Regions from separate parts of the Aminobacter sp. MDW-2 genome, predicted to be linked through region 3. Evidence: predicted binding sites of a transcription regulator. Region 3 holds the regulator's gene; each other region holds the start of a gene.
The links. The regulator PhoB, encoded in region 3, activates phosphate uptake and scavenging genes when phosphate is short. The targets are predictions, from matches to a motif close to TGTCATNNANCTGTCAT.
Positions count from the first base shown of each region.

Region 1: the regulator PhoB is predicted to act here: its motif matches at 3,382-3,398, upstream of H5P29_RS29640 (esterase-like activity of phytase family protein).
Region 2: the regulator PhoB is predicted to act here: its motif matches at 1,877-1,893, upstream of H5P29_RS20285 (UDP-2,3-diacylglucosamine diphosphatase).

Region 1 is NZ_CP060198.1:207,556-217,514, forward strand. It holds gene H5P29_RS29625 (SpoIIE family protein phosphatase) at 1-102, shown strand, start outside; gene H5P29_RS29630 (ATP-binding protein) at 107-664, shown strand; gene H5P29_RS29635 (hypothetical protein) at 683-1,021, shown strand; gene H5P29_RS29640 (esterase-like activity of phytase family protein) at 1,113-3,308, opposite strand; gene H5P29_RS29645 (hypothetical protein) at 3,490-4,398, opposite strand; gene H5P29_RS29650 (helix-turn-helix domain-containing protein) at 4,642-5,706, opposite strand; gene H5P29_RS29655 (ABC transporter substrate-binding protein) at 6,216-7,745, shown strand; gene H5P29_RS29660 (serine hydrolase) at 7,812-9,437, shown strand; gene H5P29_RS29665 (winged helix-turn-helix domain-containing tetratricopeptide repeat protein) at 9,577-9,959, opposite strand, start outside.
Region 2 is NZ_CP060197.1:4,110,632-4,120,590, forward strand. It holds gene H5P29_RS20280 (MFS transporter) at 1-695, opposite strand, end outside; gene H5P29_RS20285 (UDP-2,3-diacylglucosamine diphosphatase) at 1,011-1,832, opposite strand; gene H5P29_RS20290 (SDR family oxidoreductase) at 1,950-2,729, shown strand; gene H5P29_RS20295 (NADP-dependent malic enzyme) at 2,970-5,288, shown strand; gene H5P29_RS20300 (DUF2865 domain-containing protein) at 5,395-6,465, shown strand; gene gltX (glutamate--tRNA ligase) at 6,383-7,756, opposite strand; gene H5P29_RS20310 (ABC transporter ATP-binding protein) at 7,928-9,730, opposite strand.
Region 3 is NZ_CP060197.1:1,788,092-1,798,050, reverse strand. It holds gene H5P29_RS08800 (hypothetical protein) at 1-160, shown strand, start outside; gene H5P29_RS08795 (YMGG-like glycine zipper-containing protein) at 321-566, shown strand; gene H5P29_RS08790 (CHASE domain-containing protein) at 654-2,255, opposite strand; gene H5P29_RS08785 (ATP-binding cassette domain-containing protein) at 2,376-3,164, opposite strand; gene H5P29_RS08780 (sugar ABC transporter permease) at 3,186-4,538, opposite strand; gene xylF (D-xylose ABC transporter substrate-binding protein) at 4,679-5,719, opposite strand; gene H5P29_RS08770 (ROK family protein) at 5,969-7,210, shown strand; gene phoB (phosphate regulon transcriptional regulator PhoB) at 7,338-8,027, opposite strand; gene phoU (phosphate signaling complex protein PhoU) at 8,126-8,830, opposite strand; gene pstB (phosphate ABC transporter ATP-binding protein PstB) at 8,869-9,693, opposite strand; gene pstA (phosphate ABC transporter permease PstA) at 9,718-9,959, opposite strand, start outside.

The DNA of each region.
Region 1 (9,959 bases), on a different replicon from region 3:
GCGGAAGAGATCAAGAGCGGAATTGTCGACGACCTGATGGCGTATATCGGCACACGGAAGATACACGACGACATTACACTCGTCGTCATGAGGCACAGGTGAGCACATGACAACTATGTATGGACCGGCCGACATTGCGATGGGCATGCGGGACAACATCAGCCGCGTCAGGTTGTTTGACGGGCCGCTGGACCTGAAATGGCACCACTGCGCAACGACTTCGGACTTCATCGCTGATCTTTTCGCGCTGCCCTTCCACGCGTCGCGAAACGACTACAAGGAAGTGCGCCACAGCATTGGATACCTCGTCAACGAGCTGATCGAGAATGCCGTGAAGTTTCGCGAGCCGGGCGAGATCATCGTCGAAGCATCGATGGACTCAAACAATTTCAAGGTGAAGGTTTCCAACGTCGTGGCAGACAAGACCGCGATAACGTTTCAGAAGCTTCTCTCCCAGATTACCATAGGAGATCCGGGAGACCTTTTGATCCAGCAGATCGAGGCGAATGCAGCTGATCCCGATGCTACCGGCTCGGGGCTTGGATTGCTGACGCTGATGAGCGACTATGGCGCCAGACTGGCATGGATCTTCAGCCCGGTTGAGTCCAGCAACCGAGTGCACGTCGAGACCTATGCCACGATCCCGATCTCGCAGGCTCACTAGGAAAGAATGAAGGCGCACATGGAAGTAAGAACCGATGACTATCGCGTCTGGACCGAAAACAGCGATGTCTATTTCGACGGCTCCATGCGGCTTGCCGGCTCCGAAGCCTATGCGCCGGTGCTGGCTGTCATGACCACCATTCTGGCTGAAAAGCCTGAGACGATGACGCTCAACTTGACCGACCTCGAGTTTCTCAACTCATCCGGCATCAACCTTTTGGCCAAGTTCACCATCGAGGTGCGCAAACACCCAGATGTGCAACTCGTCGTGCGCGGCAGCTCCGAGATCCCATGGCAGTCGAAGTCGCTGCCGAACCTGAAGAAGCTGCATCCGGCGCTGGTCCTGCAGATCGATTGAACGAACACCATCCAGCCTCCGCAACGCCGGACAGCAGAAAAAGCCGCGGCATCGATGCCGCGGCTTTTTCGTTTCGACTGACGTCATCCGATCAGTTGACCGCTGCAATATTGCCCAGACGAATGAACAGGGTTTCGCCCGAAGAGTCGTCGACGCCGTCATTGTCGGTGACAACAAAGGCCTCACCCGACGTATCGATGGCAAAACCTTCGACCTTGTCGACGACGTAGCCGTTGGTCGCGGCCTTGAGATCCGGCACCAGGTCGCGCACCAGCGTCTTCGCCACCACCGGCAGCTCACCGCCGAGCTTGGCCGGCTTGAAGCCATCGAGCGCGACCGAATAGAGACGCTTGTTGACGGCCTCCTGGCCGATCAGATTGTCGCGTTCGACGATGAACAGCTTGCCGTCATGGGCGGTGATTTCCGACAGGCCGACCCAGCCCTTCTCGGTCTTGTCGAGGGGATAGCGGACCGCCGACCATTCCTTGTCCTTGGGCTTGTAGGCCAGGAGCTTGACCTGGCCCTTGGGGTCGTCTGCCCATTCGCGCTGGATCGCCATGACCAGGGTCAGGTTGTCGCCTTCGCCAAGCGTGGTGATGCCTTCGAGGCCGAAGCGGGTCTCGTGCGCCAGCAGCTCGGCCGGGAACGCGATCTCTTCCTTGATCTCACCCTTGGCGTTGACGTTGAAGATGGCGTGCGGGGTCAGCTTGTCGGTACGGCCTTCGGAGGCGAGCCAGAAGCCGCCCTTGCCATCCGGTGCCAGGCCTTCGAGATCAAGCTTCTGCGCCGGTTTGCCGTCACGCGTGACGACGGTCTTTGCGGTGATCAGGGCAGGGGTCTTGGTGGTATCGACGGTGAAGATCGCCGGCGCCGAGCGGTAGACCGAGTCCGACACCGCATAGAGCTTGCCGGCTTCCTTGGGATCGGCGGCGATACCCGAAAGTGCGCCCCAGCCGAGCGGCGTGCCGTCTTCGTTGGGAGCTGCCACGATCTGCGGATAGTTGGCTGCACCTTCGCCGAGTTCATAGACCATGACATGCGAACGTGCGAGGCCATCCTCGACGAGATCCGTCTCGTTGGCAGTGACCAGCAGGTTGCGCTGCGGGATGGCGACGAGGCCCTCGGGGCCGATGCCCGAGGGCAGCAGCTGGACGAATTCCGGCTCCTTGCCGGTGTCTCTGTAGACGCCGATCAGCGACGCCCGCTCGGCGGCAACGAAGATGTATTTCTGGCCGCCGAACTGGGCGAACTCCAGGCCTTCCGGCTCAATGCCCTTCTTGTTGCGGGCGTCGGGATAGTGACCGGCGGTGGCGGCCTGGTATTCGAAGGATGGACCGGACTCGTAGAGCACTTCGCCTGATTTGGAGAAGATGGTGAAGCCGCGCGCACCGCCCTTGTAGTCGCCTTCATTGGCAACGACGAGACGATCATTGTCGAGCCACTTCACCGCATCGGGTTCGCGCACAGCGTTCTCGACCTTGCCGGTGAAGCTTAGCGCCCCATCCTTCTTGGTATCGACGTTTTCGAGCGTCACTTCGCCTGCCGAAAAATGCGAGACGACCTTGCCCGAGGCTGCATCCACGATGGCGATGTGGTTGTTTTCCTGCAGCGTGACGGCGATCTCTCCAGCTTCGTTGAAGGCGACGAATTCCGGCTCCGGATCTTCCGGCGCAACCGCTGCGATACCGGTCAGGTCGACCGTCCTGATCGACGCACAGTCGGCTGTACCGTCCTTCAACGAGACGATCTTCAGATTGCCGGCTGGCAGCTGCGGCAGCGCACCCTCGTTCAGCTCTTCGTCGCGCTCGTTTTCGATCGCAATGGCGAGGAACTTGCCATCCTTGCTCAGCGCCACCGAGTCCGGCTGGCCGCCAAGATCGCAGGAGGCGTCGATTGCCTTGGAGGCGAGGTCGATAATGGTCAGGTTGCCCGAAGGCTCCTGCTTGGTCTTCGATGTGTTGACGCCGGCGAAGACCTTGCCGCCCAGGACCGTGACGGAAGTCGGCTCGCCTTCGATCTTGACGATACCGGCAGCCTTCGGCGCCTTGGCGTCGGTGATGTCGATGAAGCCGACCCCGCCGAGCGGGCTGTCGGAATAGACCAGCGTCATGCCGTCTTCGGTCGCGGCGATGATCTCCGACGAGGTCAGGGTCGCGGCGTCGACGCCAGCCGGCAGATTGGTTGCGACCGGGAAGGTGGCGATCCGGTTGAACGCCTGGTCGGCATAAGCGGGGATGGCTGCGGACGCCGCCAGCGCGGACGTCAAAAGCAGGAGCTTGCGTGACATGGGAAACCTCTTTGCCTGAACGGAATTGCGGTCCTCGTTTGGGGCAATGAGATTTCAGCGCGATGACAACAGCATGATGGTTTCATGACAGGTGCGACGAGCGCCGAACGATGGTGAGGGGGTATTGCGTTGCCGCGAAAGACCTCCCGGGCGACGAGCACCGCCCGGGAGTCTTTGCAGGTCAGGATGGGGTCGACCACTGGCCGCCCTTGTAGAGGCGGGTGGCGGTGTTGGTCGAGGTGAGGTCGATCTCGGTGGACATGGAGCGAGCCGAACTGAACATCGTCGAGGTGGCGATGTCCTGCTGGAACCACACCATCACGGTGTCGATCGGGGTCAGCGTCACCGAGCCCTGAACCATGCCGCTGGGCGCCACGTAGAGCGGCGTCGTCTGCTGGACACCGTTCAGCGTCGAGATCTGGCTCAGCGCCGGGTGGATCAGGCCGAACTGGTTCTGCATGGAGACACCGGTGACTGGACCGCCGGTCGCCGGCGGCTGCAGGATACCGTTCGCGTCGAGCAGGCACTGCTGGCCGAGGCCGAGCGCCCGCTGGTTGGTTGTCGCCGTGACCGTCACCGTGTCGGCGAAGACATTGGTGCCGAACAGCGAGAATTGAGGCGTCCACGAGAAGGCAGTGCTGTAGACATATTTGGTCAGCGACTGCCAGACGACGTTGTAGCTGCCGCCGTCGCTGCCGGAGGCGACCTTCTTGGCAAAGCACATGGCGTAGTTGTTGGTCTTGAGCGTGGCCAGGTCATCGAGATCGACAAGGATTGTCACTGCCTTGGACACCGCGTCCAGGGCCGCGTAGAAGCTCGCCAGGCTCTGCCGTGCGACATCTCGTTCGTAGGTCTCCACCTCGTCGGCCGCCGCCGCGCTGAAGGTCGCGTTCTTGCCGTTGACCGCAGTGCAATTGCACAGGTCGCCGGTCACCGACTGGCCTTGCCTGATGTCGTAGGTGTTTCCGCTGGTGACGGACCCTGACGACAAGGTAACCGTGAACGGCTCGTCGGTGCTGACGGTGCCGTCACCATTGGCGATCTTCGTCCATGTATTCCCGACCTTCTTGTAGATGTGTAGCTTCGCCATTTTGGCCTCCTGGAACTATGGTTGACAAAAATCAGACACAACAGAAATCGCCGCGAAGCGCGCTCCCACGAAACTCTTGGAACTCCAAGAATATTTCGTAGTATTTTAAGTAACCTTCCGCCACGCCGCTGAATATAATCTGTCGCAATTTCGGAGACCCGTCCTCCGGCTGGCGTCCCAAAAACATGTCTGTCTGTCCCAGCAAGCTCTGCTGGCTCTCCACCGCGAGGCGCTGTGGGTAGGTCACCCAGCCATCAACTCTTTGAGCCAATGCTCCAGCTGATTACCGCCCGGTGCGGGAGAGGCGACCGCGAGCCATTCAGCATCGCCGCGCTTGCTGGCAGCGCGTGCAGCACGGGGCGAACTGCCGAAGGCGTCGTGGAAGATCCGGCTGAAATGAGCCTCATTCCTGAAGCCGAGATCGTAGGCGATGTCGCCGATACGCCTATGGCGAAGGGCCGGGCTGCAGATGTCGAGCAGCGCGCGGCGAAGGCGGCGGCGGCTGATGTAGTGCCTGACGCCGCCAGATGTCTCGAACAACCGATAGAGTTGGCTTCGCGAAATGAGGAACGCTGAGGCCACTTCTTCGGGCGCCAGTTCCGGCTGGTGCAACCGCTCTTCGATGTAACCTCGGATGGACCGCATGAGACCGCCGTGAGACGTCGTCGTGGGCGCCGGATACGAGACGGCGCCGATGCCCAGGCATGTGTCGGCCAGGTTCGCCGTCACCCGAGCGAGCGCCACCGCCTCGTGGAGCCATAGCCGTGGCGCCGTCTGGCACAAGGTCACGATGTGCTGCCCAAGCAGACCGCCAACCGGGGTGTCCCGCAACAGAATGCGGCCATGCTGCCTGTCCAGTTCGCCGGTGGTCGGCGACAGGAGCGATCGCGGCAACACAAGGCTTACGCTTTCGCTGGCATAGGCGACGAAATCGAGCGGGCTTGCCAGGTCGACGATCCCGACATCGAGATGGTTCAGTCGCCTGTTCTCGCCGGCGCGCCTGAGATGGCCGCCGCCCTGGCTGCAGACATGGATGAAAAGATGATCCAAGTCATCGCGCAGGGTCCAGGCATCGGAGCGCGAGTAACGCACGGCATCGCTCTTTCCGTGCAGAACCAGCGCCAAGCCTAGGTGGTAAACGGTCAGCGAGGCGAAAAAACCATGCTCTCGCCGATGAAACGGCCGCGTCACCCTGAACAGCGACGCCAGAAGCTGTTGCCAAGATTTAAAGCTATCAGAGTCCGTATCACCTGAGACTGAATAATTGAGAGTCTGTACTTTTGAGCCATTCGTACCGGTCTGTTGCATCTCGGGAAATATACTTGACACGACCACACCGCACCCCCATGCGACCTACGGAGGTGATCAATTATCAAAATATCATCTATTCACGAAGTTGCTTTTAAGATGCACATAAATTTAAGTATATATATACAATATATCTCGGCAGGTTCGGTCATGACAGCAAGACCAGACGCAGGCCATGTCGCCTGGCGATATCGAGATCCAGCCGCGGTCCAGGCATCAGCTCCACCAGATCAGGGACCGCTGACGCGGCGCCGCTCCACAACCGAAGCGCAACGCCAAGCTTCACGGCCGTGTGGGCGTGGGCACGCGGTTCCATGCCATCAGGGCCGATCCTAACCGGGCAAACCTTCGCGCCCCGAAGGAGCTCGGCGAAGAGGGATCGACGTGCATTGGCCCAAGCATCAATGCCACTGGATCGGCAGAAAAGGTTTGACAACAACCGACAAAAGCCTAGCCTCTAAAATATGGAATATATTCCATTACACTGGAAGTCTGGGAGGACTGGCATTATGACGATGAGACTGGCTGTTGTTTCTGCGTTGGCCGCGCTTTCAACCGCATCTGCGGCTTATGCGGAGCCAACCAAAGGTGGCATTATCAATGTCGCGACGGTTGGAGAGCCACCAACGCTCGACGCGATGATTACGTCGACAGATCTCGTCGGCATGATCAGCCAGCACATCTTCGAGACGCTCTTTACCTTCGACAAGAACTGGAATGTCGCGCCGCTGCTGGCGGAGAGCTTGCCCGAGGTGAGCGACGATGGGACCGTGTACACCATCAAGCTGCGCCAGGGCGTCGTCTTCCACGACGACACCCAGTTCGACGCCGCAGACGTCGTCGCTTCCCTGGACCGCTGGATGAAGCTCGCAGGCCGGGGTAAGCAGATCGCTCCGACCGTCAAGCAGATCGAGGCTGTCGATCAGTCGACAATTCGTATCACCCTGACCAAGCCCTATTCAGCACTGCCGGCTCTGCTTGCATTCAACAATTCCGCCGCGATCATGCTGCCCAGCGAAAAGCAGACAGACCCGATGGTCGAGGTCATCGGCACCGGCCCCTATCAGCTCAAGGAGCGCAAGCCGGATCAATACATCCAGCTGACGCGCTTTGACAAATACAAGCCGCGCGCCGAGGAAGGCTCCGGTTATGCTGGTGCGAGGATCGCTTATCTCGACGAGATCAGGTTCGTTCCGGCACCGGACGCCTCCACCCGTCTCGAAGGGGCCATTGCGGGGCAATTTGCATATACGGACTCGCTGCCCGTCGAACAAATGGGCCGGCTCGCCGACAGCAAGTCAGAGGCGGTTCTGTTGCAGAACTCCGGTTGGCTGATGATGCGCATGAATGCCAAGCAAGGCGTTCTTGCTGACGTAAAGGTGAGAAAGGCCGTGCAGGCGGCCCTCAGCGAAAGCGATATGCTCGCTGCCGCCTTTGGCGACCCGAAATTCTTTGCTGTCGAGGGCGCAATGTATCCGGAGGGATACCAATGGCATAGCAACGTCGGTGTTGAGGGCAACTATGATGTCGGCGATGCCGATGCAGCAAAGAAGCTGCTCACCGACGCCGGGCTGACGACGCCGACGCCGCTGCGGATTCTGACCAGCCGCCAGTACGAGTTTCATTACAAGATGGCGCTGGTCGCTGCAGAATACCTGAAGCTCGCTGGTTTCGACGTGAAAATGGAGGTCGTCGATTGGGCGACCTTGACCCAGCGCATCCTGAATCCTGAATTGTGGGACATCTTCATCACGCACAGCCCGTTCTTGGCTGAGCCGGCGCTGATCAATATCTTTTCTCCAACGGCGGTCGGCTGGTGGAGCACGCCAGAAATTGCGGATGCGATGACGGCGCTGACAGGCACCGCCGATCCGGCGAAGCGCGTTGCTGCTTTTGGCACCGTGCAGTCGCTGATCATGGAGCAAGCGCCAATAATCAAGGTTGGAAATTTTAGCGCACTTTCGGCCAAGGCGCCCGGATTGAAGGGTTTCTGGCCGTCTCCTTGGGCCTCGTTCTGGAACGTGTCGCTGGAGAAGTAAGGGACCGCCTGTCCCCGTTCCTCACGGGGACAGGCTTCTTGTCGCGGAATATTAGCGGAACATCAAATGTCTGTTTCTCAGCGTTCGGGATCGCTCGGATCAACCGAAGTCGCATTGCTTGATGCATGTATCTCCGAGGCAGCATCGCCCGACGGCCCCGGCGTCGCCGTAGCTGTTCTGCACAAGGGCCGCCCTGTCTATCAACGGGCGAGGGGGCTTGCCAGCCTGGCCCATCGACTGCCGCTGACGGACCGCTCGGTTGTGCGAATAGCGTCCCAAAGCAAGCAGTTCACCGTGCTGATGATCCTCATGCTGGAGAGTGAGGGCAAGCTTTCGCTCGAAGACGACATACGAGATCACTTTCCATGGCTGCCCGATTGGGGCAGCCGGGTGACGCTTGGCCATCTGGCATCGAACACCAGCGGCATTCGCGACATCCTGGATTCGATGATCATGGCTGGTATTCCAATCACCGCGCCGTCCTCCAGGTCGGCTGCAAAGGCAATCGTCGCACGGCAACAGGGGCTCAATTTCGAGCCCCTGACAGACCTCCTCTACAGCAATTCCAACTTTCTCCTGCTGTCTGAACTGATCGAGAAGGTAACAGGCAAGAGTTTCAACGAGGCGCTTGAGCACTACATCAGCGGTCCCCTCGGGATGACTGATACGCAACTGATGGTGAGAGATGACGAAATCCGTCCCCGTCTGGCGGATCATCACCGGCGTGGGCCACAGGGCCAATGGCTCAAATCTGCCTGGGGCATTGCGATCGGCGGGGAAGGCGGCCTGGTGTCGACCCTGGCGGACATGATCATCTGGCAGCAAAACCTGCGGGAGCCAAAGGTCGGCACAGCCGAGATGATCGAGCGCATGGGAAAGCCCTATGTAACGATCAACGGCGTCGCGTCGCCCTATGGACTAGGCCTCGTCAACACATGCCACAAGGGCGCTCCGCTCGTCGGCCATGGCGGCTGGATCGCCGGCTCGCGTTCGGAATCGTTCCGCAACCTGTCGGAGGACATCTCCATCATCGTCTTGTCCAATCACGATGATTTTTCATCGTTTGGGCTCGCGCGCGACGTGCTCGACATCGTGCTTGGCCGCAGCCCTGGCGGCCTGCTCTCGCCGGAAGGCATTGCATCCCTCGAGACCCGTTACGGGTTCTGGCGATCCGACGATGGCGGCCGCGTCTTTGGTCTCGAGGAGTCGGGCGGACTGCCAGCAATCGTCGGCAGCATGGGCGTCTCGGCACTGGAGGAACCGGAAGTGGGTAAGTTCCATGCCCGTGGTTCGCTGCCGGCATTTGTCTTTTGGTTGGAAGCGGACGGATCCATACGAACCGAAACGTTCGGCCGTTCAAGGCGCTATCGACGGGTGGAAGCATCAAGGCAAACCGGGAGCGACCCGTCAGGCACGTACAGCAGCACAGAGAGCGGTTTGACCGCAAGCATCGGAAATGTTGACGGCCGCTGGAGCATGCGCGTGACATCGCCTTTTGGCACGGCACGGCTTTCGCTCGATGCATGCGATGCGGACATGTATCTCGCTCGCCCGAGCGAAACCGACATCCACGACCAATGGCGTATCGCGCCCTGGGTGCTGCCGTGGCTCTACAGTGTTCGCATCAGGAGCGACGCGATCGTGCTCAACAGCGATCGCGGTCGTGACGTGGTGCTCACCAGGCTGCCCTAGACACGCGCCGGACGCCTCGCAATGGCAGGCGGCGTGGCCGAATGTCCGTCAGCGGCCACCACCCTGGCAACAGCAATTGCCGCGTAATCTATCTTATGGAACTTGCCAGACGACATTGCGACAGGTAACTACTTGCGCCTCACTCGGGAAGCCCCGCCTTGCAGAAACCGTCGACGAAATGCGCAAGCGTGGCGGCGTCGCGGAACGGCTCAGTCGCGGCCCAGTGGCGGGTGGTGTAGTCGGGGTTGCCGACAAGAAACAGTTCGGCTTCCGCACGTGCCTCGTCGAGCCTGCCCAGCTGGGCCAAGCTTGCCGCCAGGAAACGGCGCGAGCTCGTGCGATAGGTCTCGTCCTTGAGCAGCGTCTCGGCGGCAGCCTCGTAGTCCCGGGCCGCATACTGCGCCTGGCCAAGCACCAGATAATACCAGCCTGCCGGAAACGGGTTGAGCCGGAACGCCTTGTGGATGTGAGCGAGGCCATCTTCGATCCGTCCTGCAAGGATCGCGATGTCGGAGAGTGCAG
Region 2 (9,959 bases), 2.3 Mb from region 3:
CCGTGGCTGCCGATGATGACGCCGGTGCCGCCGGCCATCAGCAGGAAATAGCGGTTGAACAGTTTCGGCGCTGCCTGCATGTCCGTCGCCGAGAGCGGTGAGGCCTTGCGCGGTCGGCCAAGGCGCGGTGCAATGAACGACATCAGGAAGCAGCCGAGCAGGCCGATCGAGATGATGGCCGGCACGGCGGCAGCCCCTGTCAGCGACAGGATGAAGCCTGCCCCGAGGCTGCCGGCGAGGAAGGCGATCGAGCCCCAGATGCGCATCGCCGCATAATCCGAGCCGAAGCGGCGGACGCCGGACAATGCCAAGGAGTCCGCTATCGGCGAGTGCGGCGTCCACACCACGGCCAGCGCCAACGAGACGGCCAGAACGATGAGGTAGGTCGGCTCGAGGAAATAGCCGAGCGACAGAAGCAGGGACGATGCCGCCAGGAAGATGAAGACGTTGGCGCGGTCCTTGGCACGATCTGCCATGGCGGCGATCAGCGGCGTGGTGATGACGCGCAGGAACATCGGTGCCGACAGCACGATAGCGATCTGCTCGGGATCGAACCCCTTGGCTTCGAGCCACAGCGGAAAATACGGCAGATGCACGCCCATCGGCACGAAAAGCGCTGCGAAAAGCAGGGAGATTCGCAGTTCAAAGCGTCGTGGCTTGACCTGCTGCTCTGGCGTGAGTGGCGGTAATGTCATGGTGGGTAAGTGTGTCCGGGCGCGACCCGAACCAACCAAGCCTCACCGATTTGCCTGATCCCTTACCATGGGCGGCCACGTCACGAAAGCCAACTGGACCAGCGCAACGCCCCAAAGCTTGGACCAGCCTTGCATAGGCTTATCGGCCAAGTCGCGGCGTTGCCTGTGTTTCCATGGGCAAGTGATGCGCGCCGAGCCGGCGCGCGCGCCTGTGCAGCGCCTCGGCGGCACGAGGCACTGATATCGCCGCATGGCCTGGTCCATCCCGCCAGGGGCGCGAGGCATATCTCGAGCAGCACATCGATGTCGTTCCGTTCAGGCAGCTGCCTTGTCGGCGCGCTGATCGACGACCATCGGCACGAAGGGTTCGTTGACCAGCTTGCCCGCCAGCACATGCGGCCAGGACAGGATGACAAAATTGCCTTCGAAATCCTCGGCAACCGCCGTGCAGTTTTCGACCCAGTCGCCGGTGTTGATGTACTGGATGCCGTCGAAATTCTCGATCGTCGGATGGTGGATGTGGCCGCAGATGACGCCGTCCACGTCCGAACGCCGCGCTTCCTCGGTCAGCACGTCCTGAAAGGCGCCGATGAAGTTGACGGCCTTCTTGACCCGGACCTTGGCCCAGGACGAAAACGACCAGTATGGCATGCCGAAGGTGCGGCGGAAGCGCGCCACCAGCCGGTTCATCGCCATCGCCGCGTCATAGGCAAAATCGCCGAGATAGGCGAGCCAGCGGGCGTTCTGCACCACCGCGTCGAACTGATCGCCATGGATGACCAGGAAACGCTTGCCGTCGGCCGCCTCGTGGATGGCCCGATCGGCAACGACGATGCCGCCGAAATGCACGCCCTGGAAATTGCGGGCGAACTCATCGTGATTGCCGGCTATGTAGGTGATCTCGGTGCCCTTGCGCGCCTGCCGCAGCAATTTCTGGACGACGTCGTTGTGCGTCTGCGGCCAATGCCAGGACCGGCGCAGGCGCCAACCATCGACAATATCGCCGACGAGGAAAATCTTCTCGGCCTCGTGGTGACGCAGGAAGTCGATCAGGAAATCGGCCTTCGCTCCCTTCGATCCCAGATGCACATCTGAGATGAACAGCGTGCGAAAATTGCGTGTGCTCGTGCCGGACATGGCAATCGACCCGTTGCTTTTGCCGTGGCTATGCCCAGATTCATGCAACAGCCGTATGACGGTTGCGGCTTTGGCCGGGCAGTTCTAGGCTGGGTCATCACCGACAGGAGAACGATCATGGATCTCGGCATCAGCGGGAAGAAGGCAATCGTCTGCGCCTCGAGCAAGGGCCTTGGCAAGGGCTGCGCGATGGCGCTGGCCGAAGCCGGCTGTGAGCTGTTCCTCAACGGCCGCGACGCCGGCATCCTGAACCGCACGGCAACCGAAATTCGTCAACGCTACGGCGTGCCGGTCACCGAAATCGTCGGCGACATCTCCGATCCGGCGATCCAGAAGACCCTGCTCGCCGCCTGCCCTGACCCCGACATTCTGGTCAACAACAATGGCGGTCCGCCCTACCGTGACTTCCGAGAGCTCGACCGCGAGAAGATCCTTGCCGGCGTCACCAACAACATGGTCACGCCCATCGAGTTGATCAAAGCTGTCATCGACGGCATGGCGGCGCGTGGCTTCGGCCGCATCGTCAACATCACCTCGTTGTCGGTCTACACGCCCATCCCCGGCCTCGACCTGTCCTCCGGCGCCCGCGCCGGCCTGACAGCCTTCCTGGCAGGCGTTGCGCGCACTGTCGCCGACCGCAACGTCACCATCAACAACATGCTGCCCGGCAAGCTCGACACCGACCGCCTGCGCGGCCCGCACGAGCCCGGCAGCATCGAGGATCCGGCGGAAGGTGATGCGCGCCGCGCCCGCCTCAGCGCCGGCATACCAGCCGGCCGCCTCGGTACGCCGGAAGAATTCGGCCAGATCTGCGCCTTCCTGTGCTCGACCCATGCAGGCTACATGACCGGCCAGAACATTCCTGTCGACGGCGGGCTTTACGTGAGCTCATTCTAGGCTCTCGGCGGCACGAACCTATCCCAAAGGCAGCCAACAGCGCGTCGCAAGGACGCGCTGTTTCAGCCAAGCCTCACAAAAGACCGAATCAATCTCTCAACCGCCACCCGCAAGTCGCTGGAATGATTGCAGTTCCGGCGCTTGAAAGTGATTCAACGTCCATTTGGCCGTTGAAGCCTCGAAAATCGTGCTGGCCGTGCTAATAACGGCCTTTGCTGTTGGATTCTGAAGGAGCGGGACATGGCTGGGGAAGACAAGAAGAAGGAAGCACTGTCCGATCTGGATCAGGCCGCGCTCTTCTTCCACAAGCACCCCATTCCCGGCAAGCTCGAGATCCAGGCGACCAAGCCGCTCGGCAACCAGCGCGACCTGGCGCTGGCCTATTCGCCCGGCGTCGCCGCCCCTTGCCTCGCCATCAAGGATGATCCCGAGACCGCCGCCGACTATACCGGCCGCGCTAATCTGGTCGCCGTCATTTCCAATGGCACAGCCGTGCTCGGTCTCGGCAATATCGGCCCGCTGGCATCCAAGCCGGTGATGGAAGGCAAGGCCGTTCTGTTCAAGAAATTCGCCGGCATCGACGTTTTCGACATCGAGATCGACGCGCCCGAGATCGGGCAGATGGTGAGCACGATCGCGGCACTCGAACCGACCTTCGGCGGCATCAACCTCGAGGACATCAAGGCCCCAGAGTGCTTCGAAGTCGAGGAGCAGCTCAAGGCCAAGATGCGCATCCCGGTCTTCCATGACGACCAGCACGGCACCGCGATCATCGTCGCGGCCGCCGTTCTCAACGGCCTGGAACTCGCCGGCAAGAAAATCGAGGACGTCAAGATCGTCACCTCGGGCGCAGGTGCCGCGGCACTCGCCTGCCTCAACCTGCTGGTGTCGCTCGGCGCCAAGGTCGAGAACATCTGGGTCACCGACCGTTTCGGCGTCGCCCACAAGGGCCGCGTCGAGGAGATGGACCGCTGGAAGGACCCATACGTCAAGGACACCAACGCGCGCGTCCTGGCTGATGTCATCGGCGGCGCAGACGTCTTCCTCGGCCTGTCGGCAGCCGGTGTGCTGAAGCCGGAGCTGCTGTCCGAGATGGCCGGAAAGCCTCTGATCCTGGCGCTGGCCAACCCCAATCCCGAGATCATGCCGGAAGTGGCGCGTGCCGCCCGTCCCGACGCGATGATCTGCACCGGACGCTCTGATTTCCCGAACCAGGTCAACAACGTCCTGTGCTTCCCCTACATCTTCCGCGGCGCGCTCGATTGCGGCGCGCGTGCCATCAATGAAGAGATGAAGATGGCCGCCGTGCGTGCGATTGCTGCACTCGCCCGCGAAGAACCTTCCGACGTCGCGGCGCGCGCCTATTCCGGCGAGACGCCGACCTTCGGCCCCGACTTCCTGATCCCCTCGCCCTTCGACCCCAGGCTGATCCTCAGGATCGCACCCGCAGTCGCCAAGGCAGCCTGCGAAACCGGAGTGGCGACCCGCCCGATCGCCGACTTCAACGCCTATGTCGACAAGCTCAGCCGCTTCGTCTTCCGCTCCGGCCTGGTGATGAAGCCGGTCTTCTCCAACGCCAAGCAGGCAACATCCAAGCGTGTCATCTACGCCGACGGCGAGGACGAGCGCGTGCTGCGCGCCGCCCAGGTGGTGCTCGAGGAAGGGCTGGCCAAGCCGATCCTGATCGGGCGTCCGCATGTCATCGAGGTCCGCATCAAGCGCTACGGTCTGCGCATCCGGCCGGGTACCGATTTCGACATCATCAATCCCGAGGATGATCCACGCTACCGTCACTATGTCGACCACCTGATCGACCTCGGCGGCCGCCAGGGCATCACGCCCGAGGCGGCGCGCACCATGGTGCGTACGAACAACACGGTGATTGCGGCGATCGCGCTGAAGCGCGGCGATGCCGATGCCATGATCTGCGGCCTGGAAGGCCGTTTTGAGCGGCACCTGCGCAACGTCACGCTGATCGTCGGCGCCCGCGACGGCGTCAAGGATCGCGATCTGTCGGCGCTGTCGATGCTGATCTCGCAGCGCGGCGTGCTGTTCTTCACCGACACCTACGTGACCGTCGACCCGACTGCCGAAGAGATCGCCGAGATGACGATGCTGGCGGCCGACGAGATCCGTCGTTTCGGCATCGAGCCCAAGGCGGCCTTGCTGTCGCACTCGAATTTCGGCTCCCGCGACTCGCAAAGCGCCCAGAAGATGCGCGCCGCGGCCGCCATCCTGAAGCGCATCGCGCCGGAACTCGCCAGCGACGGCGAAATGCATGGCGATTCCGCGCTGTCGGAAGTGCTGCGCCAGCGCGTCTATCCGCACTCGACGCTGAAGGGCGAAGCCAACCTGCTGGTCTTCCCCAATCTCGACGCCGCAAACATCGCGCTGACCACAGTCAAGACGATGATGGACGCGCTGCATGTCGGGCCGATCCTGCTCGGCACCGCCCAGCCGGCACACATCCTGACGCCTTCTGTTACCTCGCGCGGCATCGTCAACATGACGGCACTCGCCGTCGTCGAAGCGTCGCAGCGCGCAAGTGCTGCGTGCTGATCGGGCACGGGTTAGCCGTTTCCAAAGAAACGGTTAACCTCGTCGGCGCTAGGGTTCGAGCCGAGGCATGTTCCGCGCGTCGCGCGGCAGGTCGATGGAAAGCGGGATGTTCGGGCGCGGCAGAAGCAAATTCCCGGTAAAGCGGCCGGCCATCGCATTGCTGGCCGCATTCACTGCGTCGTTGCTGACGACCGGATCTGCATTCGCCGTGTCGGCGGAATGCCTGGAACTCGAGGTCCAGTTGGCCAACTTGCCGACGCGGGAGAGCGGGAGCTTCATCCAGCCGGATGAATTCGCCGCCGCTGCCACCACCCAGCAAGACCAGATCGACCTCGCCCGCATCAGGGCTTCCGACCTTGGCTGCGACAGGGCGATCTCGGGCGACGTCATCGCTCAGTGCGCCGCGCTGAATGCCAAGATCGCTGAGATGCAGGACAATCTCGGCAAGCTCGACAGCCAGACCGCGCAACCGAACAGGAACGTCCGGCGCGAGCGCATCCGCATCCTTGATGCGATGCAATTCGCGGGTTGCAACGACCAGGGCGAGAAGACGGAAGAAGGCGCAGGCAACGATCCCGCGACGGAGCAAGCCGGCGCGATCGTCATCCGCGGCGGCGAGGCGACCAGCCTGAGCTTCAATGAAAGCTATCCGCAGCACATCGTCATCGGCCGCAGCCAGCAACAAGGCTTGGGCGAATACCGTACCTTGTGCGTGCGCACCTGCGACGGATACTTCTTCCCGATGTCGAATGCAGCCGATGTCTCGGATTTCCAGCGCGACGAGAAGAATTGCGAAGCCAGCTGCCCTGGAACTGAGATCGAGCTGTTTTATCACCTCAATGTCGGCCAGCCCCAGGAGAGCATGGTTTCAGCCCGCTCCGGCCAGCCCTACCGCAATCTCGCGACCGCCTATCGCTACAAGCGCCTCGACCTGCCGCGCGTGCCCGCCTGCGGCTGCAATATCAGCCTGAACAGGAATTTTTCGGTCATCGCCGGCGAAGGACGCCCGGTACCGAGCACCCCGCAGGTAAAGCCGGTGGAGCAACCGCAGGCACCGGTGGCGCCACGTCCGGCACCAGATCCCAACCGCAAGGTCAGGGCCGTCGGGCCAACGTTCCTTCCCGACCCACAAGCGGCAACAGATCTGCGAGTTCCGGGCCCGACTCAAGACCGGTGAGCGCCAGCCTGAGCGGCATGAACAGCGCCTTGCCCTTGCGGCCGGTCGCTTTCTTCACCTTGGCCGTCCAGTCCTTCCAGACATTGCCGTCCCACGGCTCTTCAGGCAGAAGGTCGAGCGCCTGGCCGACGAATTCGCGGTCCTCATCGGCGATGTCGGCAGCCGGCTGCGGCCCTTCACGCAGGATGCGCCACCAGGCCACGGCGTCCGACAGCCTGTCGAGATTGCCACGCACTGCCATCCAGAACGCTTCGGCATGGTTGCCGCTGACACCGAGCACCATCAGGCGATCACGCACCTCGTCAAAGGACATGTGGTGCAGCAGCGCCCGATTGAGCACCACCAGTTCCTCAGGATCGAACTTCGCCGCCGATTTCGAGGTCGCGGCCGGATCGAACTTTTCGGCAAGGTCGCGAAGGTTGGGCACCGCGGTGACATTCTCCGACGTGCCGACAAGCACGGCGAGCGAGGCAACCGACATCGGTTCGATGCCGCCGTCGCGCAGGCTCTCGATCGACAGCGCACCCGTGCGCTTGGACAGGCCCTCGCCGGAAGCCGTCGTCAGCAGATTGTGGTGACCGAAAACAGGAGGCTCGGCGCCGAGCGCGCGGAACAGCGCGATCTGAACACCGGTGTTGGTGACATGGTCGTCGCCACGAATGACGTGGGTGATCTCCATCTCGATATCGTCGACAACCGATGGCAGCGTGTAGAGATAGGTTCCGTCCTCGCGCACCAGCACCGGATCGGACAGCGACGCCAGATCGACAGTCTCCTCGCCGCGCACGATGTCGGTCCAATGGACGTCGGTGCGCTGGGTCTCGAACGGATCGGAGACGAAATTGGGCAGCAGGAAACGCCAGTGCGGTCTGCGCCCGTCATGTTCGTAGGACAGGCGCTCGGCATCGGTGAGCTTCAGCGCCTCGCGGCCATAGACCGGCGGCAGGCCGCGCGTCCGCCGCACCTTGCGGCGCAGGTCGAGCTCCTCGGGCGTCTCATAGCAGGGATAGAGCACGCCTGATGCCTTGAGCTTGTCGACGGCGGCGTCGTAGCTGGCAAAGCGGCGCGACTGGTATTCGGTCTGGTCGGGAAAGATGCCGAGCCAGTGCAGGTCGTAGAGAATGGAGTCTGCGAATTCCTGGCGCGAGCGCTCGACATCGGTGTCGTCGAAGCGCTGGACAAACCGCCCCTTGTGCTTGAGGGCGAAGAGCCAATTGAACAAGGCGGTGCGCGCATTGCCGATGTGGATGCGGCCGGTGGGCGAAGGGGCGAAGCGAACTGTAACTGTCATGATCGGGGCGTAGCGGATGGCTTTTGCGTTGACAAGGCGGCGCCCCCGCACCTCTGCACCAGAAATAAAGCAACCAGAGCGCGAATGGAAGCCGACCAATGGGGCTACATCTTCTTGCGGGCCGCTTCAGCATGACGAACGGGCCGCGATCTCTCGCGGCCCGCTCCAGATCTAGACGAGCCCTTTGGTGAGCTCCAGCGCCTGGCGTTCGAACAGGCGGCGGTAGATGCCGCCTTCGCGGCGTACCAGCGCCTCGTGCCGGCCCTCCTCGACGATCTCTCCGCGATCGAAGACGAGCAGCCGATCGAGCGCCCTCACCGTCGACAACCGGTGCGCGATGATCAGCGTCGTGCGCCCGACCATCAGGCGCTCCATCGCCTGCTGGATCAGCACCTCCGATTCCGAATCGAGGCTGGATGTCGCCTCGTCGAGAATCAGGATCGGCGCATCGGCCAGGAAGGCACGGGCAATCGCCACGCGCTGGCGCTCGCCGCCCGACAGCTTGACGCCACGCTCACCGACCAGCGTGCCATAACCCTTGGGCAGACGCTGGATGAATTCGTGCGCGCTGGCGAGCTTTGCCGCGCGCTCGATATCGGCCTGCGTCGCGCCCGGCCTGCTGTAGGCGATGTTCTCGGCCAGCGAGCGGTGGAACAGGATCGGCTCCTGCTGCACGATCGCGATCTGCGAACGCAGCGACGACTGTGTCGCCTTGGCGATGTCCTGCCCGTCGATGGTGATCTTGCCGCCGCCGACATCGTACAGCCGCTGGATCAGCTTGACGAAGGTCGTCTTGCCCGAACCGGAATGGCCGACGAGACCGACGCGCTCGCCTGGTTTGATCGACACCGAGAAGTCCCGGTAGAGCGGGTTCGCATGCGTGCCGTAGTGGAACGTCACATGCTTGAACTCGATGCCGCCGTCGCCGATCTGGATCGGCTTGGCGCCAGGCCGATCGGCCACACCGAGAGGCTGGCCCTGGATGTCGACGAGTTCCTCCATGTCATTGACCGAACGCTGCAGGTTGCGGATGTGCATGCCGACATCGCGCAGATAGCCTTGGAGCAGGAAGAACGAGGTCAGCACGAAGGCGATATCGCCTGCGCTGGCCTGCCCGCTTGACCACAGGAAAAGGGCGAAGCCGATGATCGCGGCGCGCAGCAGAACCAGCGTGATGTTCTGCGACGTACCGTTGATCGTTCCGCGCATCCAGGTGCGCCCCGTGCGGTGACGCCACTTGGCGATCACCTTGGCGAGACGCCCTTCCTCACGCTCCTCGGCGCCAAAGGCCTTGACCACCGAATTGCAGCTGACGGCGTCGGCCAAGGAGCCGCCGAGACGCGTGTCCCAGCTGTTGGCAAGGCTGGCCGCCGGGGCGACGAAACCGAGCGACATCACCACCGTCTGGGTAATGAAGATCAGCGAGCCCACGGCAATGATCAGGCCCATCATCGGCCAGTGCCATCCCAGCAGGATGGTCGAGCCGACAAGCATCACGAAGGACGGCAGCAGCGCCACCAGCAGCGTGTCGTTGAGCAGGTCGAGCGCCCACATGCCGCGCGTCACCTTGCGCACCGTCGAGCCGGCGAAGCTGTTGGCGTGCCAGTCGGTCGAGAAGCGCTGGACGCGGTGGAACGCATCCTGGGCGATGTCGGACATCATCTTGAGCGTCAACTCGATGATGCCGGCAAAGGCGATGTGGCGGAACACCAGCGAGCCAGTGGCAAGTGCCAGCAAGGTGAAGAACGCGGCGAGCGCCGCATTCCATGCCACCTCGTCAGTCGCCGCGCTACTGGCGACGGCGTCGATCAGCCGGCCCGAATAGAGCGGCGTCAACACGTCGGCCATCGTCGAAATGAGCACGGCCGCCGAGATAACGACGAGCCGGGCCGGTTGGCGTTGCCAGTGCCTGAAAGTGAAACCCAGAACGCTGCGGAAAGCGCCGCCGCGCAGGTCGATACGAAAACGAGCCATGATGCGTTGAGGCGCCGAAACCCGACGCCACCCCTAGAAAAAAAGATGTTCAAAGGCGCGACGAATAATTCTTGCTGAATCAGGAAGTCGCGGTACGGCAGCGTCAGATAAAAGGGACGCCGAAGGTGGTTCGCGAGGTCAACGACCTCGGCGTGAACCCCGGGAGGACATGTCATATTCTGGCATTCAGACCTCCCTGTTTGTGGCCGCGAAGAATTTGCTTATATCG
Region 3 (9,959 bases):
CTTTGCCAAATGCCTCGAGGTCGATCCCGCGCTAGAGGACGACTACGACCAACTGACCTGGAATGTGCTGCCCAACGGTATGCTCGAAGCGTCGCTGTCGGTTTCGAGCGTCGTCGTGGCGGCGGATGCGGCGAGCGGCAAGCCGGCATATCTCCACTGATGCGCAAGCGTATCAGCCTGTCCCCTTCAGACCGAGGAGCCGACATCATGCGGATACGCTAAGCCGTTGAATTGATGCGGCGAGCGGAAAAACGATTCCGATTTTTGGACCGATACGCTAAGTATTCACCGGGCGATGTTAAAGTGAGAGGACTGACCACATGAAGAAGCTTATCCTTGTCGTTGCAGCCGTCGTTGCAATCTCAGGCTGCACGACGACCGAGCGCGACGTAGCCACCGGCACGGGCGTAGGTGCTGTTGCCGGCGCTCTCATCGGCGGTGGCCGGGGCGCACTCATCGGCGGTGCGGTCGGCGCGGCCTCGGGCCTGCTGGTCCGCAACCTGCGCAATGGCTACTGCGAATACCGCAACAGCCGTGGCCAGATTTACACGGCGCGCTGCCGCTAAACGGCTTTGCAGACAAAACCCGGCGAAGGCTCTGGCCTCGCCGGGTTTTTCTTTGTGAACCGGGTCTTCTTGCCGATGTCGCGGCGTTCAGCCGCGATAGGGTATGTCGATCTCCACCAGCAGTCCGTCCTTGGCGTAGCGGCGCATGATCTTGCCATCGAGCTCGCGGGTGATGTTCATGTCGATAAGCTTGGTGCCAAAGCCGGTCCTCTCAGGCTCCGATACGCCATTGCCGTTGCGTTCGGCCCAATTGAGCACCAGCCGCCGTTTCTTGCCCTGGCCGTTCATGCGCCAGTTCACCTTCAGGCCGCCAACCGAGTTGTCGCCGTCGCCATATTTCAACGCGTTGGTCGCAAGCTCATGGAAGGTCAGCCCAAGTGCCTGCGTCGTCGTCTCGTCCAGTTCGACCGTCGGACCATGCATCATGTCCTCCGGCAATTCCTTGCCGAACACCTGGCCCAACTCGATGCGCAGCAATTCGCTGAGATCGGCCTTTTGCCAGCGCGAGCGTGTCAGCATGTCCTGCGATGCTGCCATTGCCTGAAGCCGCGCCGAGAAGGACGACGAGAAGTCATTGATGTTCTCGGAGTGCGCCGCGGTCTGCCGCGCCATCGCCAGCACGCGGGCAATCGAGTTCTTGATGCGATGCTTCATTTCCTGAAGCATCAGGTCCTTTTCCAGCAGGCTCTTCTCGGTCGTCTCGTGCAACTGCGCCGCGGCTTCATAGGCGCGCTGCTGATAGCGCGCGACAAGCGCGATCGCACCCGCCAGCACGAGACCGAAAACCCCGAGCATCAGCGGCGCGGCACGCGGCGATGGCGGCGCAAACGCTGTGCTCGGCCTGAAATTGACGGTCCATCTGCGGCCGGCGACATTGGCCTCGCGCGTCACCGAAAACTCGTTGCCATAGCTGGGATCGGGTGGCACCTGCGAGCGGAACAAAAGCGTGTCATCGCCCATCGTCCCGTCGAATACCTCCACCGCCACCGGCAGTAGCGGCGCCTTGCCGAGTGCTGCCTGGAAAAGCTCCGACGTGCGGAAGGCGACATAGAGAAAACCAGCGGGTGCCGGACCTTCTGCCGCCGGGCGGTCGACGCGTGAAAGCACCAGGATCCCGGGCTGCTTCTCGTTGTCGCCCTGGCCGAGCAGCACCCTGCCCGTCGCCCTGGGTTGGCCCTGGGCCGCCATTGCCGATTCGATGGCGGGCCGGCGCAGCGGGTCGGTTGCCATATCGTAGCCCATCGCATCGAGGCTGGCCTTGCTCATCGGCTCGAACAGCACGATGGGCGTCCGCCAGTTCAGCGTCGTCTCAGGAAACAGCGCCCGGTCGATGCCGTAGCCGTCCTTCAGTTCGCGCATGACCGTCTCGCTCTGGCTGGTCTCGATCAGCCTGAGGAAGCCTATGCCGCGCAGGCTGGGGAAATTCTTCTCCGCATCGAGCGAAGCGAAATAGTCGCGGAACTGGTCGCGCGAAAGATGGCCCTTCTGCGCCACGAACATGGCTTGCGTCGCATGCAGCAAGGCAAGGTCGAATTCCAGCCTGCCCTCGATGCGGTTGAGCGCGTCGTCGGCGACGGACTGGAACTTGATCCGCGCCGCCTCCACGGTCGCCAGATACACGAGCCCGGCCATCGTCAGGCTGACGAGGGTCACGGCGATAAAGATCAGACTGGGGAAGTACTTTCTCAATTCCGGCTGGCTCGCGTCACCCACGCACCATTAAAGCACGATCGCGCAAAGGTGAAACTGCTTTTCGCGATCGTGCATTGAGCCAGACGTGCGGCCTGCTTGAGCCGGCAAAGGGCCTGTTCAGGCAGCGATCTGCATTGCCCCCGGTCCGGGCGTTGCGCCAGGCGGACACTTGCCGAGAATGATCATGCCCAACACCTCATCCTTGGTCACGTCCTCGGTGCGGGCCGTGCCGACGACCTGGCCGTTCTTCATCACGCAGACACGGTCGGCGAGATCGAACACGTCGTGGATGTCGTGGCTGATGAGAAAGATGCCGATGCCATCGGCCTTGAGCTGCTTGACCAGTTCGCCGACCTGCGCCGTCTCCTGTGGTCCAAGGGCTGCCGTCGGCTCGTCCATGATCAGTATGCGGGCATTGAACAGGATGGCACGTGCGATCGCCACAGACTGACGCTGGCCACCGGAGAGCTTGCTGACCGGCTCCTTGAAGCGCTGGAAGCGCGGGTTGAGCCGGCCCATCACCTTGCGCGCCTCGGCTTCCATGGCGACATCGTCGAGCGTGCCATAGGCGGTCATGATCTCGCGTCCCAGGAAGAGGTTGGCGGCGGCATCGACATTGTCGGCCAGCGCCAATGTCTGGTAGATCGTCTCGATGCCGTATTTCTTGGCGTCGCGCGGGTTGGAGATCGCGGCCTCCTCGCCCCGGACCATGATGGTGCCGGCGTCGCGCTTGTAGGCACCCGACAGGATCTTGATCAGCGTCGACTTGCCGGCACCATTGTGACCGAGCAGCGCCACCACTTCACCGGGATAGAGGTCGACCGAAGCATCGTCGACGGCACGGATGCCGCCGAAGGCGATGGAGATGTTCTTGAGGTCGACGAGCGGGATACGGGTCTGTTCCATGATCTTGGCTCCCGGATTTCGTTAGACGCGCTTGCGATAGAGCGTGTCGAGCCAGACGGCTACGACCAGCACCATGCCAACGACGATGTTCTGCAGCGGCGTGTCGATGTTGAGCAGCACCATGCCCGACTGCAATGACTGCATCAGAAGCGCACCCAGCATGGCACCGGCAACGGTGCCGGAGCCACCGGCGAGCGAGGTGCCGCCAATGACCGCTGCCGCGATGACCAGCAGTTCGTCCAGGGTACCGAGCGAGTTGGTAGCCGAGTTCAGGCGAGCACTGGAGACTGCCGCCGAGATCGCCGCCAGCACGCCCATGATCATGAACACCTTCATGGTGATCCAGCGCGTGTTGATACCGGCGAGGTTGGCTGCTTCCGGGTTACCGCCGATGGCGAAGACATAGCGGCCAAAGCGTGTGCGGTTGGTGACGAAGGTCATGACGATGCCCACTGCCACCGCGATCAGGACGGGAATGGCGATGCCATGGGCGATGAACAGGCCGCCTTCAGGGATGGTAATGCCGTTGGCCTCGGCGTAGCGACGCACGATACCGATCGGCCAAGGGTAGGAGTTGGCGATCCAGATCGCGCCAAGGATGACCCCGCAGGTAACGGCGCCGAGCAATGCCTCTGCCCAGACCGGCCGCAGCGGAAACTTGAAGCGCTTGCGTTGCTGGCGGCCACGCAGCAGCAGGAACACCACAGCCAGGCATGCGACAAGGCCGACGATCCAACTCCACGTCGCTCCGATGGCGCCCTGCGGACCACCACCCATGAGCTGGAAGGTGGCATCGAGCGGCGCGATCGTCTGGCCTGACGTGACCCACCAGGCCGCCCCGCGCCAGATCAGCAATCCGCCCAGCGTCACGATGAAGGCAGGAACCTCCATGTAGGCGATGACGAAACCTTGCAGCGCGCCTATCATCAGACCAAGCGCAATACCAATGGCAAGTGCCAACGCCCAGATCCACGGATTACCAAGTTCGAGACCGACGGCTTTGACCAGGAAATGCACCTGGGCAAAGCCCATCACCATGCCGATCAGGCCTTCGGCCGACCCGACCGACAGGTCGATATTGCGCATGACGATAACCAGCACCATGCCGGTCGCCATAATCGCCACGGCAGACGCTTGCACCGACAGGTTCCACAGATTGCGGGCGGTTAGGAAGGTGCGGCTGTCGAATTCGAACGGGTTGACGCCAAGGCGCAAGCTCGAAATCACCTGCAGCCCGACCCAGATCAGGAGCAGCGCACCGACCATGCCGAGCATGCGCGTATCGATCTCGGTTGCCTTGAGAAAGCGTCCGACCGGGCTGAGTTCGGTCGTTCGCGCTCGGTCTGCCGGCGCGTTGGTTGTCGTGTCTGTCATTGATACCTCCCGACCGGATATCCGTCTAAGCGGCAGCCGGTGTGCGCATGATAGGGTCAATCCGCCATGTCATGAAGCGGGCGCTTTTGAAAAACGCCGCGGGCAAGCCGCGGCGTTTGACCGACCGGATCGAACCGATCTCAGTTGCAGGCTGCGACCGAACCGGCCGCCACGCCCTGGCAGACCACGTCCTTGCCAACCCAGCCGGCGTCGATGACGACGTTGAGGTTGTCCTTGGTGATCGGAACAGGCGTCAGGAAGACCGAGTTCAGCTCGAGGCCGCCAGGCGTCTTGAACTTGGTGACGTTGGCGATCTCTTCCATCTTCTTGCCATCGGCGAGCTGCGAGGCGATTTCGGCGGCGTTCTTGCCGAGCTCGCGCGCGTCCTTCCACACCGAGACGGTCTGAGTGCCGAGCGCGATGCGGTTCAGCGCGGCATGGTCGCCGTCCTGGCCCGACACCGGCACCGAGCCGGCAAGGCCCTGTGCCTGAAGCGCTGCGATCGCGCCGCCGGCGGTGCCGTCGTTCGAAGCCACGACCGCGTCGATCTTGTTGTCGTTGGCGGTCAGGAACTGTTCCATGTTCTTCTGGGCATTGGCCGGCAGCCAGCCATCGGTATAGGCCTCGCCGACATTCTTGATCTTGCCGGCGTCGACGGCTTCCTTGAGCACTTCCATCTGCCCGGCGAACAGGAAGTCGGCGTTCGGATCTGCACCGCTGCCCTTGATGAAGACGTAGTTGCCTTCAGGCTTGGCGGCGAACACGCCCTTGGCCTGCATGCGGCCGACTTCCTTGTTGTCGAAGGTCAGGTAGAAGGCGTCCTTGTTCTCGATCAGGCGGTCGTAGCCGACAACAGGAATGCCTTCGGCGACGGCCTTGTCGACAGCCGGTCCGATGGCCGAGGCGTCCTGAGCCAGGATGATCAGGGCGTTGGCGCCCTGGGAGATCAGGCTTTCGACGTCGGTCAGCTGCTTGGCCGGCGACGACTGCGCGTCAGCCGAGATGTACTTGTCGCCGGCGGCCTCGATGGCTGCCTTCATGGCGGCTTCGTCGGTCTTCCAGCGCTCTTCCTGGAAGTTCGACCAGGAGACGCCGATGACCTTGTCCTTTGCCGAAGCCACTGCCGTAAGCGACAGAGTCATGGCAACGCCCGCCAGGATGGCGGTGGTAAACTTTTTCATTATTTCCTCCCTGCGCCCAATGGGCGCGCCTACTTCGCGATAGCCCTTGGAGAAGCTCTTTTTTTCGAGCCTCGAAAAAATACTGACTCAATGCCTGGCCACTGTCAACATGGTTTCGCGAGCGCTCCTTATTTTTTTCGGAGCCCGAAATAAATGGAGACATTTGGCGCTGGCTCTGTCACAATCACTTGGCGCGTAAGGGACTGCCGCTTAAGAAGGGCAGCGCTTCGCCGGGAGGAAGACGAGCACATGTCGGTCGGCATACGTCACGACGATCTGAGACGGCGCAACCGCGCCATGGTTATATCCGCGGTTCGCCGAGCCAGCCAGCCATCGCGCACCGAAATCGCCGCCACCACCGGCCTCAGCCATTCGACGATCTCGACGATTTCCTCTGATCTCATATCAGAAGGCATCCTTGCCGAGGCCAAGTTCAGCGAACCCGTCTCCATGAAACGGGGGCGGCCGCAGGTCGGGTTGATGCTCGATGCCGACGCTGCGTCTGTCGTTGCGGTCGTGCTCTCGCTCAACAGCCTGTCCGCCGCCGTCATCGACTATGCCGGCAACACCGTGACCGAAGAGACCCGGCGGCTTGTCACGCAGCAGATGCCTGCGGAGGCGCTGGTCGACGAATGCGTCGGAATGGTCCGGCGCCTGATCGACGGCGCCGGCGTTTCGGGCGGCGCCGTCCTACGCATCGCCATCGCCGTCCAGGGCATCACCGACGCCGCCTCGCGCAAGCTGTTGTGGTCGCCGATCACCCGCTACGACGACATCCCCTTCGCCGACCGGCTGGAGCAGGAGTTCGGCGTGCCTGTGTCGGTCGAGAACGACTGCAACATGATCGCCGAGGCCCTGCGCTGGCGCGATCCGGTGCGTTATCGCGACGACTTCATCGCCATCCTGCTCTCGCACGGCATCGGCATGGGCCTCGTCATCAAGGGCGAGCTGTTCACCGGCACGCAGTCGTCGGGTGCCGAGTTCGGCCACATGATCCATCGCCCGGACGGCGCGCTTTGTCGCTGCGGCCGCCGCGGCTGCATCGAGGCCTATGCCGGCAACTACGCCATCTGGCGCAACGCAAGGGTTGGCGACGAGAATGCCGAGCCGCTGGCCGACCTGTCCGACGACGACATCAGGGCCGTGGCCGATGCGGCACGTGACCATGATGGCCCCGAACGCGAGGCCTTCCGCAAGGCCGGCGAAGCCATCGGCTTTGGTCTCGGCTCGATGTTTGCGCTGTTCGACCCCGCCCCCCTCGCCTTCGTCGGCGTCGGCGCAACCGCCTTCGACATCATGGAGCCACATGTGCGCGCGGCCATCGCCAAGACGGCGGGCGGGCTGCACTCGAAGGCGATCTCCTTCGACACCGAACCCAACGAGGTTCCACTCAAACGCGAGGGCGCGATGATGCGCGCGCTGCTTGCCGTTGATCAGGAGGTCTTTGCCGCAGGCACGGCTCCACGCCGTGCCGATGCCGACGTCGCCTAAAGCAATTCCAGGAAAAGTGTGCAGCGGTTTTCCGTCCGGAATTGCTCAAAAAGAAAGACATAGAGAGATTCCGCGATTCGAAGAAAAGCGGAAACTCTCTAGCTGAGCGGAAAGAGCCCGAAGCGGCTCAGTCCTCACGGATGGCGTAGCCGGCACCGCGGATGGTCCGGATCACGTCAGGCATGCGGCCGTTGTTGACCGCCTTGCGCAGGCGCCCGACATGCACGTCAACGGTGCGCTCGTCGATATAGATCGTCTCGCCCCAGACATTGTCGAGCAGTTGGCTGCGCGAGAACACGCGGCCCGGGTGCCGCATCATGAATTCGAGCAAGCGGAATTCGGTCGGCCCGAGCTTGATCTCGCTCTTCTTGCGGTAGACGCGGTGCGACTCGCGGTCGAGCATGATGTCGCCGACCTTGAGCACCGAGGACAGCACCTCGGGTTTGGCCCGGCGCAGCAGCGCCTTGACGCGCGCCATGAATTCCGGCGTCGAGAACGGCTTGACCAGATAGTCGTCGGCACCGGTCGAAAGGCCACGCACCCTGTCGCTTTCCTCGCCCCGCGCCGTCAGCATGATGATCGGCAGGCGTTCGGTATCGGGACGCATCCTGAGCCGGCGGCACAGTTCGATACCCGACAGCGCCGGCACCATCCAGTCGAGCACCAGCAGGTCGGGCACGTTTTCCTGGAGCCGGATCTCGGCCTCGTCGCCACGCGTGACGACCTCGACCTGATAGCCTTCGGATTCGAGATTGTAGCGAAGCAGCACGCCCAGCGGCTCTTCGTCTTCGACGACCATGACCTTGGGAGCGATCATTGGCTATACCTTGTCCTTGCGCATGGCCGCTTCTGGACCATGCGCTGATTTAACCTATGCAGCGCCCCCGCGCCAAACGCATGCGGTTGCGGAAATGCTCAGGCCGGAACCGTCGTCGTGGTCTCGTCGACCTTGGGCCGGTTCAGCGGCAGCTGCGTACCCGTCACGACGAAATAGGCGTTCTCGGCGATGTTGGTGACATGGTCGCCGATGCGCTCGAGGTTCTTGGCGCAGAACAGCAGATGCGTGCAGGCCGTGATGTTGCGCGGATCTTCCATCATGTAGGTCAGGAGTTCGCGGAACACGGCGGTGTACTGGATGTCGATCTTCTGGTCGTCGGCGCGCAGATCCTTCAGGCCCTCGGCCTGACGCGCGACATAGAGATCGACGACGCCGCGAACCTGGCCGAGCACCAGCTGCGCCATCGCATCGATCGAATGCGAGAGATTGCGCGGGGTCGGCGACTGGCCGACGGCGCCGACGCGCTTGGCAATGTTCTTGGCGAGGTCGCCGATGCGCTCGAGGTCACCCGCCATGCGGATGGCACCGACCACGGCGCGCAGATCCTGCGCCATCGGCTGGCGCTTGGCGATCAGCGTGATCGCCGAATTGTCGAGATCGCGCTGCTTGGCGTCCATGATCGTATCGTCGGCAACGACGTTTTGCGCCAGTGCCTGGTCGGACGTGAGAAGCGCGCGGATGGCGCCGGCCACCATTGCGCCAGAAAGATCGCCCATGTCGCGGATGAGCTGGTCGACGTGCTGAAGTTCTTCGTCGAAGGACCGGACTGTATGTTCGCCCATGATTTCTTCCTCGTATCGTGTGCCGCGACGAAACCCACTCAGCCGAAGCGGCCGGTGATGTAGTCCTGCGTCCGCTTGTCGTCGGGGTTGGTGAACATCTTGTCGGTCGGGCCTTCCTCGACGAGATAGCCGAGGTGGAACATCGCCGTGCGCTGCGACACGCGCGCCGCCTGCTGCATCGAGTGCGTAACGATGACGATCGTGTAGTTCTCGCGCAGTTCGTCGATCAGCTCCTCGACCTTGGCGGTGGCGATCGGGTCGAGCGCCGAACACGGCTCGTCCATCAGGATCACCTCGGGCGAAACGGCGATGGCGCGCGCGATGCACAGGCGCTGCTGCTGGCCGCCCGACAGGCCGGTGCCCGGCTCGTTGAGACGGTCCTTGGCTTCGTTCCACAGAGCGGCCTTCTGCAGGCTCTTCTCGACGATCACGTCGAGTTCGGCCTTGTTCTTGGCGAGACCATGGATGCGCGGGCCGTAGGCGACGTTCTCGTAGATCGACTTCGGGAACGGGTTCGGCTTCTGGAACACCATGCCAACGCGGGCGCGCAGCTCGACGACGTCGATCTTGGGATCGTAGATGTCTTCGCTGTCGAGTGTGATCTTGCCGCCGACGCGGGCTGCGTCGATGGTGTCGTTCATGCGATTGAGGCAGCGCAGGAAGGTCGACTTGCCGCAGCCCGACGGGCCGATCAGCGCCGTCACCTGATTCTGGCGAACGTCGAGATCGACGCCGAACAGCGCTTGCTTCTCGCCATAGTGCACGGTCACCTTGTCGCCGCGCATCTTGATGATTTCGTTCGTTCTGGCGTTCATCTCAGCATTCACCGCGTCGTCGAGGGATTTTTCGGTCATGATGTTCATAGCAGGATGCTCCTTGTCCATGCCCTACCAGCGGCGCTCGAAGCGGCGGCGCAGGACGATGGCGACGATGTTCATGGCCATGAGGAAGATGAGAAGAATGATGATGGCGCCCGACATGCGCTCGACAAAGGCGCGTTCGGCCTCGTTCGCCCACATGTAGATCTGCACCGGAAGTGCGGTTGCGGGATCGAACGGCGTCTTGGGATAGTCGGCGACGAAGGCGACCATGCCGATCAAGAGAAGCGGTGCTGTCTCGCCGAGCGCAC